2 regions of the Serratia sp. YWN4 genome follow, and region 2 is predicted to be linked to the other one. Evidence: predicted binding sites of a transcription regulator. Region 2 holds the regulator's gene; the other holds the start of a gene.
What was found. The regulator CRP, encoded in region 2, controls carbon source genes, mostly activating them, when cyclic AMP is high. The targets are predictions, from matches to a motif close to ATGTGANNNNNNTCACAT.

Region 1: the regulator CRP is predicted to act here: its motif matches at 3,050-3,067, upstream of rhaS (HTH-type transcriptional activator RhaS).

What each region holds. Positions count from the first base shown of each region.
Region 1 is NZ_CM147696.1:105,411-111,232, forward strand. Features, by position in the region: gene rhaD (rhamnulose-1-phosphate aldolase) at 1-158, opposite strand, end outside; gene ACX9GT_RS00500 (L-rhamnose isomerase) at 171-1,427, opposite strand; gene rhaB (rhamnulokinase) at 1,424-2,839, opposite strand; gene rhaS (HTH-type transcriptional activator RhaS) at 3,217-4,038, shown strand; gene rhaR (HTH-type transcriptional activator RhaR) at 4,124-4,978, shown strand; gene rhaT (L-rhamnose/proton symporter RhaT) at 4,989-5,822, opposite strand, start outside.
Region 2 is NZ_CM147696.1:367,845-373,666, reverse strand. Features, by position in the region: gene ACX9GT_RS01690 (MFS transporter) at 1-934, shown strand, start outside; gene ACX9GT_RS01685 (phosphoribulokinase) at 1,047-1,916, shown strand; gene ACX9GT_RS01680 (LysR substrate-binding domain-containing protein) at 2,080-2,988, shown strand; gene ACX9GT_RS01675 (OsmC family protein) at 2,991-3,398, opposite strand; gene crp (cAMP-activated global transcriptional regulator CRP) at 3,781-4,413, shown strand; gene ACX9GT_RS01665 (YccS/YhfK family putative transporter) at 4,469-5,822, shown strand, end outside.

The DNA.
Region 1 (5,822 bases), 260 kb from region 2:
GGCTGGGCAGCGAAGTCGCTACGGAAGGGGGCGACGTCTTCCGCCGTCAGCCGTAGGCTGATATTGCCGCCGTTGCGTTCATCCCAGCCTTTGAGCCACATATCGCTGGTGGCCTTGATCATGCCCTGGATAAACCAGGAGGAAAGTAGCTGTTGCATTGCGGTGTGTCCTTAACGTTGGCTGAGAATCTGTTGTTCGTAACTGCGCACGTTATCGAGCCAACTGGCATCGGCCGGGACATCGTTACGCTGGCAGTAGGTTTCCCACACGGCTTGCCACGGCAGGCATTTTTGCTCTTCCAGCAGGGCCAAGCGTGCGGTGTAATCGCCGCGCTGTTCGACCTGCCGCAGCATTTCGGTTGGCTCAAGCAGGGCGCGCAGCAGCGCTTTTTTCATATTGCGCGTACCGATCACCCAGGCAGCGATGCGATTGATCGAGGCATCGAAGAAATCCAGGCCGATATGTACGCGGTTGAACAGGTTGTGGCGCACGATCTCACTGGCGATGGCCTGGGTTTCGTCATCCAGCAATACCACGTGATCGCTGTCCCAGCGCACCGGGCGGCTGACGTGTAGCAACAGGCGCGGTACGTACAGCATGGCACTGGAGATTTTGTCGGAGATCACTTCGGTGGGGTGGAAGTGCCCGGCGTCTAGGCACAGCGCGGTCTGGCGGCTGGTGGCGTAGCCGAGATAGAACTCATTGGAGCCGACGGTGTAGCTTTCTGCACCGATGCCGAACAGCTTGCTTTCTACGGCGTCGATATGGTGAGCCGGGTCGAGTTTTTCGGCGATCACTTCATCCAGCGCGCTCAGCAAACGCTGGCGTGGGGCCAAGCGATCGATCGGCGTGTCTTTCATGCCATCCGGGATCCAGATATTCATCACCGAAGGCGTGCCGAGCTGTTCGCCGAAATAGGCAGAAACCCGGCGGCTGGCCTGGCAGTGTTCAATCCAGAACTGGCGGATGTCTGGATCGGCGTGTGACAGGGTAAAACCGTCCGCGCTCAGCGGGTGCGAGAAACACGAAGGGTTGAAATCCAGGCCCAGCCGGTGCCGTTTTGCCCATTCCACCCAGTTCTTGAAATGGCGCGGTTCAATCTGGTTACGTGCCACCGGCGTCTCGGATTCGAGATAAATCGCGTGCAGATTCAGGCGTTTCGGGCCAGGGATCAGCGCCAATGCCTGCTCCAGATCGGCACGTAGCTCTTTGGCATTACGCGCTTTGCCGGGGTAGTTGCCGGTGGCCTGAATGCCGCCGGTCAGCGAGCCTTCCGGGTTTTCAAAACCGGCCACGTCATCACCCTGCCAGCAGTGCATAGAAACTGGCAGAGTATCCAGCGCTTGAATGGCGGCCTCAACGTCAACGCCAACGGCGGCAAAGCGCTGTTTTGCCAGTTCCCAGGCTTGTTCAATAGAGCTTTTCATATGCAAAGTTCCTTAGGTAATTGACTCAACGACTGAAATTGCGGCCAGTGGGCGGCAAAGTCGGGATTGTCGCGAGGGGTGAAATGTTGCAGCGGGAAATTCTGCGCCACGATGCGGCGGAATTGCCCGATATCGGCGACGGCATCCAAGGCCATCAACTGGCAGCCGACGTTGCCCAGCGTAGAGGCTTCGATCGGCCCGGCGCTGATGGCTAGCCCGCAGGCATCGGCACACAGCTGATTGAGAAAATGGTTTTGGCTGCCGCCGCCGACGATATGCAAATGGCTCAGCGGGCGGCCATGCAGGGTGGCCAACTCCTGTGCCACCTGGCGGTAGAGCATGGCCAGGCTGTCGAAGATACAGCGCACCAACTGTGCAGGCGTTTTCGGTATCGGCATGTCCTGTTCACGGCAATAAGCCTGAATGGTTTGGCACATATTGGCCGGGTTGATAAAGCGATCGTCATTGGGGTTGATCAACGAGCGGCAGGCGGGTTGTTGCGCAGCCAGGGCGATCAACGCCGGTAAATCGCTGATATTCAGTTCCTGAGTGGCACGTTGCAGCAGCCACAGGCCCATGATGTTTTTCAGCACCCGATAACCGGTTGCGCCGCCCTCGTTGGTGATATTGGTTGCTAGCGAGCGGGAATTAACAATTGGTACCGGGCTTTCAATGCCCATCAGCGACCAGGTGCCGGAACTGAGGTAGGCGGCATTGGCATCCTGCAACGGCGTGGCGAGCACCGCGCTGGCAGTATCATGAGTCGCCACGGCAATCACTGGCACTTGCTGGCCGCTGGCGCTGGTCCAGTAACCCACACGGTTGCCCGGCGGGGTCGGTTTACCGAACCAACGTGATGGCACACCCGCCCAGGCCAGCAGTTCGGCATCCCATTGGTCAGTCTCGATATTCAGTAATTGGGTGGTGCTGGCGTTGGTGTATTCCCAGTTCAATTGCCCGGTCAGCCGGAAGTGCAGATAGTCTGGGATCAGCAGCAGGTGCGCCACGCGCTCCAGCAACTCAGGCTGCTGCTCGCGCAAGGCCCGTAGTTGATACAAGGTGTTGAAGGGCAAAAATTGAATGCCGGTGCGCTGATAGATATTGCTCCGCCCGAGCGTGCGTTGGGCTTGCGCCATCACGCCCTGCGTGCGGGCATCGCGGTAAGAAACCGCTTGGCCGACACGCTCGCCCTGGGCATCCAGCAGCACAAAATCCACTCCCCATGTGTCGATACCGATGCTGTCGAGCACGATGCCCTGCTCATCAAGCTGCGCGAGCGCCTGGCGGATGTGGTGCTCCAACGCATCCAAGTCCCAGCAGTCCTGCCCATTCCGCTGTTGCAAACGGTTGGTAAAACGGCTGACTTCGCGTAGCTGGAGCCGTTGTTGTTCCGGTTGATAACTGGCCAGCATCACGCGCCCGCTAGAGGCACCCAGATCGATGGCAGCAATGTTGCGTGTAGTCATGAGAGAAAGCCCGTTATTGCTTGATGACGGGCAGTGTAGAAAGTTGCGGGTAGCGAAGCCTTCTCGCTACTGCCAAGGCCGAGAGTGGGTTGGCAAAATGGCAAAGGTAAAGGTGAAGCAGCTCACAGTTTGCCATTCAGCCCGGTTTTCTGCGGGTTGTGACCTTGCTCGCATTTCTCAACATTGCTGCGGCTTTCTTAAAAAACGCACCGATTTAGCGTGCTTTTTGGTCAAAACCTTAAGGTATCTTCCTTGATGCTTCTCTTACTATCGTTAACCGACGTTGCGCGGTAATCCCGCCGCGCCAAGGAGCGGGGGGTAAGATGAATCTATTACACAGTAGTGATTTTTTCCCTTCCTGTAGCGCGCCCGTGGTGATTGAACCCCGTGAACCGCAGCAGGCTTTTCCAGAACATCATCATGATTTTTACGAAATCGTGATTGTTGAGCAGGGGGCCGGTGTCCATGTGTTCAACGGCAACCCCTATACCCTTAACAGTGGCTGCGTCTGTTTTGTGCGCGATCACGATCGCCATCTGTTTGAGCAGACCGATGGTTTAATCCTGACCAATATTCTGTTCCGCGCTCCAGGGGCGTTCCGCTTTATTTCCGGCGTGGAACAATTTCTGCCCCGCGAGCGCGACGGCATTTATCCCGCGCACTGGCGTATCAACCATCAGGTGTTACAACAGGTTAAACAGCTGATTGCATTACTGATGAGTGCGCCAGCAGGTGACCAGCCGGAAGATATTGCGCTGCATGAAAGCTGGTTTATGCAACTGCTGGTGCAGTTGTGGCGCGGGTGCATGGCGCGGCAGGGCGACGATCAGGAAGGGCGTTTACACCAACTGTTGGACTGGTTGCAAAGCCATTACGCCGAACAGATCGAGTGGCCGGAACTGGCAGAACGCTTTGCCATACCGTTACGCACGCTGCACCGGCAGTTGAAGGGCCATACCAATATGACGCCGCAGCGTTATCTGACCCACCTGCGCCTGTTGCAGGCGCGCCATATGCTGTGCCATAGCGACAGCAGCATTACCGATATCGCGTTCCGCTGCGGTTTTGGCGACAGTAACCACTTCTCAACGCTGTTCAAGCGTGAGTTTACCTGCCCGCCGCGGGCGCTGCGGGGTTTGCGTTAGCGGCGTGAAACCGCGACTGCGTCAATTTTCCTCGATCTACGTTCGGCAATAATGCTGATGGTGAACAATAGAAAAAGGTGTGCAGATGAGGGAAACATTACTGCTGGAGAGCCGCGACTATCTGCCCTCTGAGCAGATGCCGGTCGCGGTGGCGGAGCGTTATCCTCAGGAGGGATTTGCCACCCATACTCACCAGTTTTGCGAGATCGTGATCGTCTGGCGCGGTAATGGCCTGCATGTGCTGAACGATCGCCCTTACCGTATCACCTGCGGGGATATTTTTTATGTGCGCGCCAGTGATTGCCACAGCTATGAATCGGTACACGATCTGGTCTTGGATAACATCATTTACTGCCCCGAACGCCTGCGGCTGAATGCGCAATGGGAAAGCCTGTTGCCGCCGTTTGCAACTGCGGACGAGCGTTACTGGCGGCTATCCACTCAGGGGATGGCACAGGCGCGGCCGATCATCGCTCAGCTTTCACAAGAGAGCCGCAAAACCGATTCGCTGTCGCTGCAATTCACCGAAGTGTTGCTGCTGCAACTGGCGATCGTACTGAAACGTCATCGCTATGCGGTGGATAAAGCGCATATGCTGCCAGATGGCGAACAGTTGGATCTGTTGATGGCGGCGCTGCAAAGCGGTATCGACGGGCATTTTGAGCTGGCGCTATTTTGCCAGGAGCACCATTTAACGGAGCGGGCGCTGAAGCTGCTGTTCCGCCAGCAAACCGGCATGACCATCAACCACTATCTGCGGCAGATCCGGCTATGCCAGGCCAAGCGCTTGCTGCGCCGCAGCGAGTTCCGCATCAGCGACATTGCGGCCCGTTGCGGATTCGAGGACAGTAACTATTTTTCTGTGGTGTTTGCGCGTGAGGCCGGAATGACCCCACGCGAATATCGTCAGCGGTTTGTGGCGACGGAAGAGTCGCTGTAATCGTCAGCCCTTAAGACGCCATCCCCATACCCACAATGTTGGCCGCCAGAATGATCACTAGGCAGCCGATGCACAGGACGGCAACCGGTTTTCTGGTGCCGCATTTCCACTCTTTCAGCAGCAGCCCGACAATACCGCCGCACAGTACGTAGAAGCTCATATGCAGCATCCAGCTCATGTAATCGTATTGCGTTGGGATCTTGGCGTGGCCCCAGGCGTAGAAGAAGAATTGCAGATACCACATCAGGCCAGCCAGCATGGAAAACAGCACGTTGATCACCAGCAGCCGTTTCGGCAGCGAGAAATCCGTTTTGGCCGACAGGTTCTTCAGGGTTGCCAGGCGGATAAAGCAGTAACCGAGGTTAATCAGTGCGCCGCCGCCCATAATCACCACGTAGCTCGGCAATGCGACGTACAGCGGATCGATACCCAAGGCACTCGCCGCTTCGTGCATCGGTTTGGCGGCGTCCATGGCAAACGACATCCCGGCCGAGAAAATACCGCACATCACGGCCAGCACCAGCCCTTTCTTCAGGTTGAATTCTTCGGCGCGGATGCCCATAGCCCGCTCTTTCAGCAAGCCCGCGTAGCTGACGATTAGCACGCCGATCAGCGCAACGAACACGCCAAGCAGCGACATGCGGCCACCGGCGGTACCAAACAGCAATTCAAACCGGCCTTGCAGCAATGGAGTCATCAGCGTCCCGATGATCAGCGTGATGCCGATAGCGATACCAATCCCCATCGACATGCCGAGATAACGCATGGTCAGGCCATAGTTGATATTACCAATGCCCCACATGGCGCCAAACAGAAACACTGGCAGCAGGGTCGCTGCGCTGAA
Region 2 (5,822 bases):
CGTGATCCTGTTCATCATCACAGGCAGTGCCGGTCTCTATCTTCCCAGCCTGCCTGCAATTTTTGCCAGCCGCCTGGCGCTGGGTGTTGCCGTGGCGATCATCATGACAGCGGGAACGGCCCTGATCGGTGACTACTTCACCGGCGACCAACGCAGCGATTTTGTGGGGCTACAGGTATCGGCACGAAATTTCGGCGGTTTTCTGTTTATCTCTCTGGCGGGATACGTGGCAGCCATCTCACCCCGGCTCCCCTTCGCGATCTATGGCCTGCCGGCCCTTTTCCTGCCACTGATGTGGGTGGCCATTACCGAGCCAGCCAAACCCGCCCCACGTGCCAAAATATCCGGGGATAACGGAGCTCCCGCATGGAAACTCCTCACTGTAGCTTTAGCGTGCTTGCAAATGATGACAAACATGATCTTCTTCGTTATGCCGACGCAGTTGCCCTTTTTCTTCAATGCACAAGGTGGCAACAGCGCCGTGATGACCGGTTCGGCTCTGGGCGTATTAACGCTAACGGGTGGCTGTACAGCCTTGCTCTATGCCCGGATGAAACGTGCGATCGGCTTTTTTGGCAATTACACCTTGGGTTATGCCATGATGGCCCTTGGGTTTACGCTCATCGGCACGGGGAGAAATCCCTGGATCATCTTTGCTGGCGCAGCGGCAATCGGTGCAGGTTATGCCACGGTTTCGCCGAATTTCGTCGCCATTGCGCTCAGCCTGGTGCCAGAACGGCGCAGGGGCTTCGCTGGGGGAATCTTGACCACATCAATATTTCTTGGTCAGTTCCTTTCCCCTTTGTGCAGCACTCCGTTGATTTCCGCATTCGGATATGATGCAACATTTTCTAACCTCTCACTGCTGCTTGGTGCGATGGCGGTGGTTACGGGTATCGCCGGGGGCCGCAAATTCCTGCGCCTCTCCATTTGAAATTAGACTTAATGGCAAACTGGGTATCTGCAACGTCAAGAAATAGAGGTATATTTCGTCGAGGACGAATCGAAGCCTTCTACCCTCGCACACTTAATGGAGTTTTCCACTTATGTCTGCCAAACATCCCGTCATTGCGGTGACCGGCTCCAGCGGTGCCGGTACCACTACCACCAGCCTGGCGTTTCGCAAGATTTTCCAGCAGTTGAATATTCGCGCCGCCCAGTTGGAAGGGGACAGTTTTCATAACTACACCCGGCCGGAAATGGATGCGGCCATCCGTAAGGCGCGCGATCTTGGCCGCCATATCAGCTATTTTGGCCCAGAAGCCAATAACTTCGGCCTGCTGGAACAAAGCTTTATCCAGTACGGCGAAAATGGCACCGGTCGTTCGCGCAAATATCTGCACACCTACGATGAAGCCGTACCCTACGATCAGGTGCCAGGCACCTTCACGCCGTGGGAGCCGCTGCCAGCCCCTACCGATGTGTTGTTCTACGAAGGGCTGCACGGCGGCGTAGTCGCCGATAAGGTCGACGTGGCCAAGCATGTCGATCTGCTGGTGGGTGTGGTGCCGATCGTCAACCTGGAGTGGATCCAGAAATTGGTCCGCGATACCGGCGAGCGTGGCCATTCCCGCGAAGCGGTGATGGATTCCGTCGTGCGTTCAATGGAGGATTACATCAGCTACATCACACCACAGTTCTCGCGCACCCATATCAACTTCCAGCGGGTACCGACGGTCGATACATCCAATCCATTTGCCGCCAAAGCCATCCCCTCGCTGGATGAAAGCTTTGTGGTGATCCACTTCCGCGGTCTGGATCAGATTGATTACCCTTATCTGCTGGCCATGCTGCAAGGCTCTTTTATCTCGCACATCAATACGCTGGTGGTGCCGGGCGGCAAAATGGGGCTGGCGATGGAGCTGATCATGGCACCGTTGGTGCAACGGCTGCTCGAAGGCAAAAAAATCGAATAACTCTTTTGGGCGCGGCCAATCACCGCGCTTAACCCTCTGTCATCCTGCACCAGCCACTCCCTCACAAACGACAAAAAATCATTAATGAATGATTTCTCATCGCCGATATTCCTTCTGCGGGCAAGGTGAAATTATCGTTTTAAGCGATTAAGGAGAGGCACAAATGCGCCAATTACCAAAGTTGCAGCAGCTAAAAGCCTTTCAGCAAGTGATACGCTGCGGCAGTATTCGTGGCGCTGCGCGCGCCTTGGCACAGTCTCAACCGGCGGTCAGCCGCTCTATCCAAGAACTGGAACAGACGCTGAAAACCCAGTTGATCGTGCGCAGCAGCAAGGGGATGACGTTGACCGAAACCGGCCACACTTTTGCTGTACGAATGCAATTAGTGATTGAGGAATTACAGCGCGCCACCGAGGAGATCCAACAGTTGCACCAGCATTCGCAGGGCAGCGTGGCGATAGGCTGCTCCTCGCTACTGGCCGTGACGGTACTCCCAGAACTGGTCGATCTCTTCAAGGCTTCCGCCCCGCAGGCCAATCTGCTGATCCGTGAAGCACAGCTCTCCACTCTGTTGCCAGCCTTGCACACAGGCCAACTGGATTTTGCCATCGGCACGGTGACCCCAGACATGCCGCTGCAACATTTAATCTGCACCCCACTGTTCACAGCCCCGTTTTGCATTATTGCGCGCCGCGGGCATCCTCTGGCACAGGCGACATCACTGGATGAACTGTACGGAGCCAAATGGCTGCTGCCAGAAACCGACATGGGTTATTATCAACAGCTGCAATCGGTACTCGGCAGCTTTTATCAGCAATTGACCAATAGGCCCATTCGTTCGGATTCGGCGGTATGCGGATTGAATATGGTGTTGGAGGCAGACTATCTGACCATTGTCGCGCGGGCGATGAACACGCCTTTCCATTTGCAGCAAAAACTGGTGACGTTGCCGATCGACAGCCTGCCGCAGGCGCAGTACTGCGTGCTGTACTCACAAAAATCGCCGCTAACCATCACGGCGCGGCGATTTTTGCATTTATTGAGCAACCACTGCCACAGTTACCTCTGGTAGCTTCAGGCAACGTCGCAGATTTCAAAGCTGTGGGTCACGCTGGCGGCCTTGCTCAGCATCAGCGAGACCGAGCAATACTTCTCGGCAGAGAGGTTAACCGCACGCTCAACAATCTTGTCGGTCAGCCCTTTGCCGGTGACGATAAAATGCAGGTTGATATGGGTAAACAGACGCGGTGCTTCTTCACGGCGCTCCGAGGTCAGTTTTACCTCACAGTCACGAACATCGTTACGGCCTTTTTGCAGGATGGCGACGACATCAATGGCGCTACAGCCGCCAACCGACATCAAGACCATTTCCATCGGGCTTGGCGCTTTATCGCCCGCGTTACCGTCCATTAATACCTGATGGCCGGACGCAGACTCACCCAAGAATGTCAGTCCTTCTACCCACTTAACTCTTGCCTGCATTTTGTACACTCCCGTTAATTTCTCAAAATCAGGGTACGCTTTCGCATAGAAACTGGCAACGGAACCTGATGCTAATCATGCTGAAGCGAGACAACACAAGACACCCGCTTCACTCTGTGCTACAAACAGAGCCGCAAGAACTCTTTCCAGGTCACCGATTTCAGGGAAATGTCCGAGGAAAGGACCCTATATTGGTATGTTAACAGAATGTAGCTTGCAGCACTTGGCGCAAGTTAATATGCTAAGGCACAAGCGTATTTCTATAACATGCCTCAAAACCTGTTGATAGCCACTCTATAAAACACCGGGCTATAAGCACGTTTTACAGGGAACTCTGACCCCTGTGATACAAGGCAGCGATAACAACAGAGGATAACAGCGAATGGTTCTCGGCAAACCGCAAACAGACCCGACTCTTGAATGGTTCCTGTCTCATTGCCATATCCACAAATATCCATCAAAGAGTACGCTGATTCACCAAGGTGAAAAGGCCGAAACGCTCTACTACATCGTGAAAGGCTCCGTGGCGGTGCTGATCAAGGATGAAGAAGGCAAAGAGATGATTCTGTCCTACCTTAACCAGGGGGATTTCATCGGCGAGCTTGGATTATTTGAAGAAGGCCAGGAGCGCAGTGCCTGGGTTAGAGCGAAAACAGCCTGTGAAGTGGCTGAAATTTCCTATAAGAAATTCCGCCAGTTGATTCAGGTTAATCCGGATATCCTGATGCGCCTGTCTGCGCAGATGGCAAACCGCCTGCAAATCACCTCAGAGAAAGTGGGTAACCTCGCCTTCCTTGACGTTACCGGCCGCATTGCACAAACCCTGCTGAACCTGGCGAAACAACCCGACGCCATGACTCACCCGGATGGCATGCAAATCAAGATTACCCGCCAGGAAATTGGTCAAATCGTCGGTTGCTCACGTGAAACCGTCGGTCGTATTCTGAAAATGCTTGAAGATCAAAACCTGATTTCTGCCCACGGCAAAACTATTGTCGTTTACGGCACGCGTTAATTATTGAAGAAACGGCGTAGCGATACGCCGTTTTTTTTAACTCCCCCCATTCATCATGTGGCGGCGCCTGATCTACCACCCGGAAGTCAACTATGCACTGCGGCAAACGCTGGTGCTGTGCCTGCCGGTGGTTTTCTTCCTGCTGATGGGCAACCTGCAACTCGGCCTGCTGTTCTCTCTGGTACCTGCCTGCTGCAACATCGCCGGGTTGGATACGCCGCACAAACGCTTTTTCAAACGTCTGGCCGTTGGCGGCTCCCTGTTTGCTCTCAGCAGTTTGCTGCTGCAACAGGCGCTGCTGTGGCATATCCCGTTACCCTTACTGATGCTGGCAATGGCGCTGTTGCTGGGCGTCAGCGGTGAAATCAGCCCGCTGCACGCACGTCTGCTGCCCGCCGCGCTGGTCGCCGCCATCTTTTCTCTCAGCATGGCCGGACACGTGCCGATCTGGCATGCGCCGCTGCTGTATCTGGTCGGCACCGCCTGGTACGGGCTGTTCACCTGGTTCTGGTTCAAACTGTGGAAAGAGCAACCGATGCGCGAATCCCTGAGCCAGCTCTATATCCAGTTGGCAGACTATTTCGAAGCCAAATATTCGCTGCTGACCCAGCACATCGATCCAGAAACTGCACTGCCGCCGCTGCTGCAACGCCAGCAAAAAGTGATGGATCTGATCAGCCTGTTATATCAGCAGTTGAACTTTCTGCCCCATGCCAATAATCAGGAGCAAAAACGCCTGCAACGCACTTTTCAGGTGGCACTCGATCTGCAAGAACACATTACCGTCAGCCTGCATCAGCCAGAAGAAGTGCAAAAACTGGTGGAACAGAGCCAGGCCGAAGCGATTATCCGCCGCAACGCTCAGGTAATTGCCGGGCGTTTGCGCATCGTGGCCAACGATATTCTCTATCACCGGCGTTCAGCGCGTTTCAGTATGAAGAATGAGCTGGCGGCGCTGGAAAAGGTGGCCACGCAGCATGCCGAAAACCCGGTGGGACAGTTCTGTTTTTACCACTTCAGCCGCATCGCCCGCCTGTTACGCAGCCAGCGTCCACTGTATCAGCGCGATCTGATGGCCAACCAGGCGCGATTACCGTTCTGGCCCGCGGTGGTGAGCTATCTGTCGTTGAAGTCCAACGCCCTGCGCAATGCCGCCCGGCTGGGCATCATACTGGCGGTGGGCAGCAGCCTGGGTATGATTTTCAACCTGCCGAAGCCCTATTGGATCCTGCTAACCATTATGCTGGTCAGCCAGAACGGCTATAACGCCACGCGCGTCAGGATCCAACATCGTGCCCTCGGCACGCTGGCCGGGTTAGCGATCGCCGCCGGGCTCTTACAACTGCAACTGCCGGAGCACCTGACGCTGAGCATCATGCTGGCGATCACGCTGGCTGCCTACCTGATAT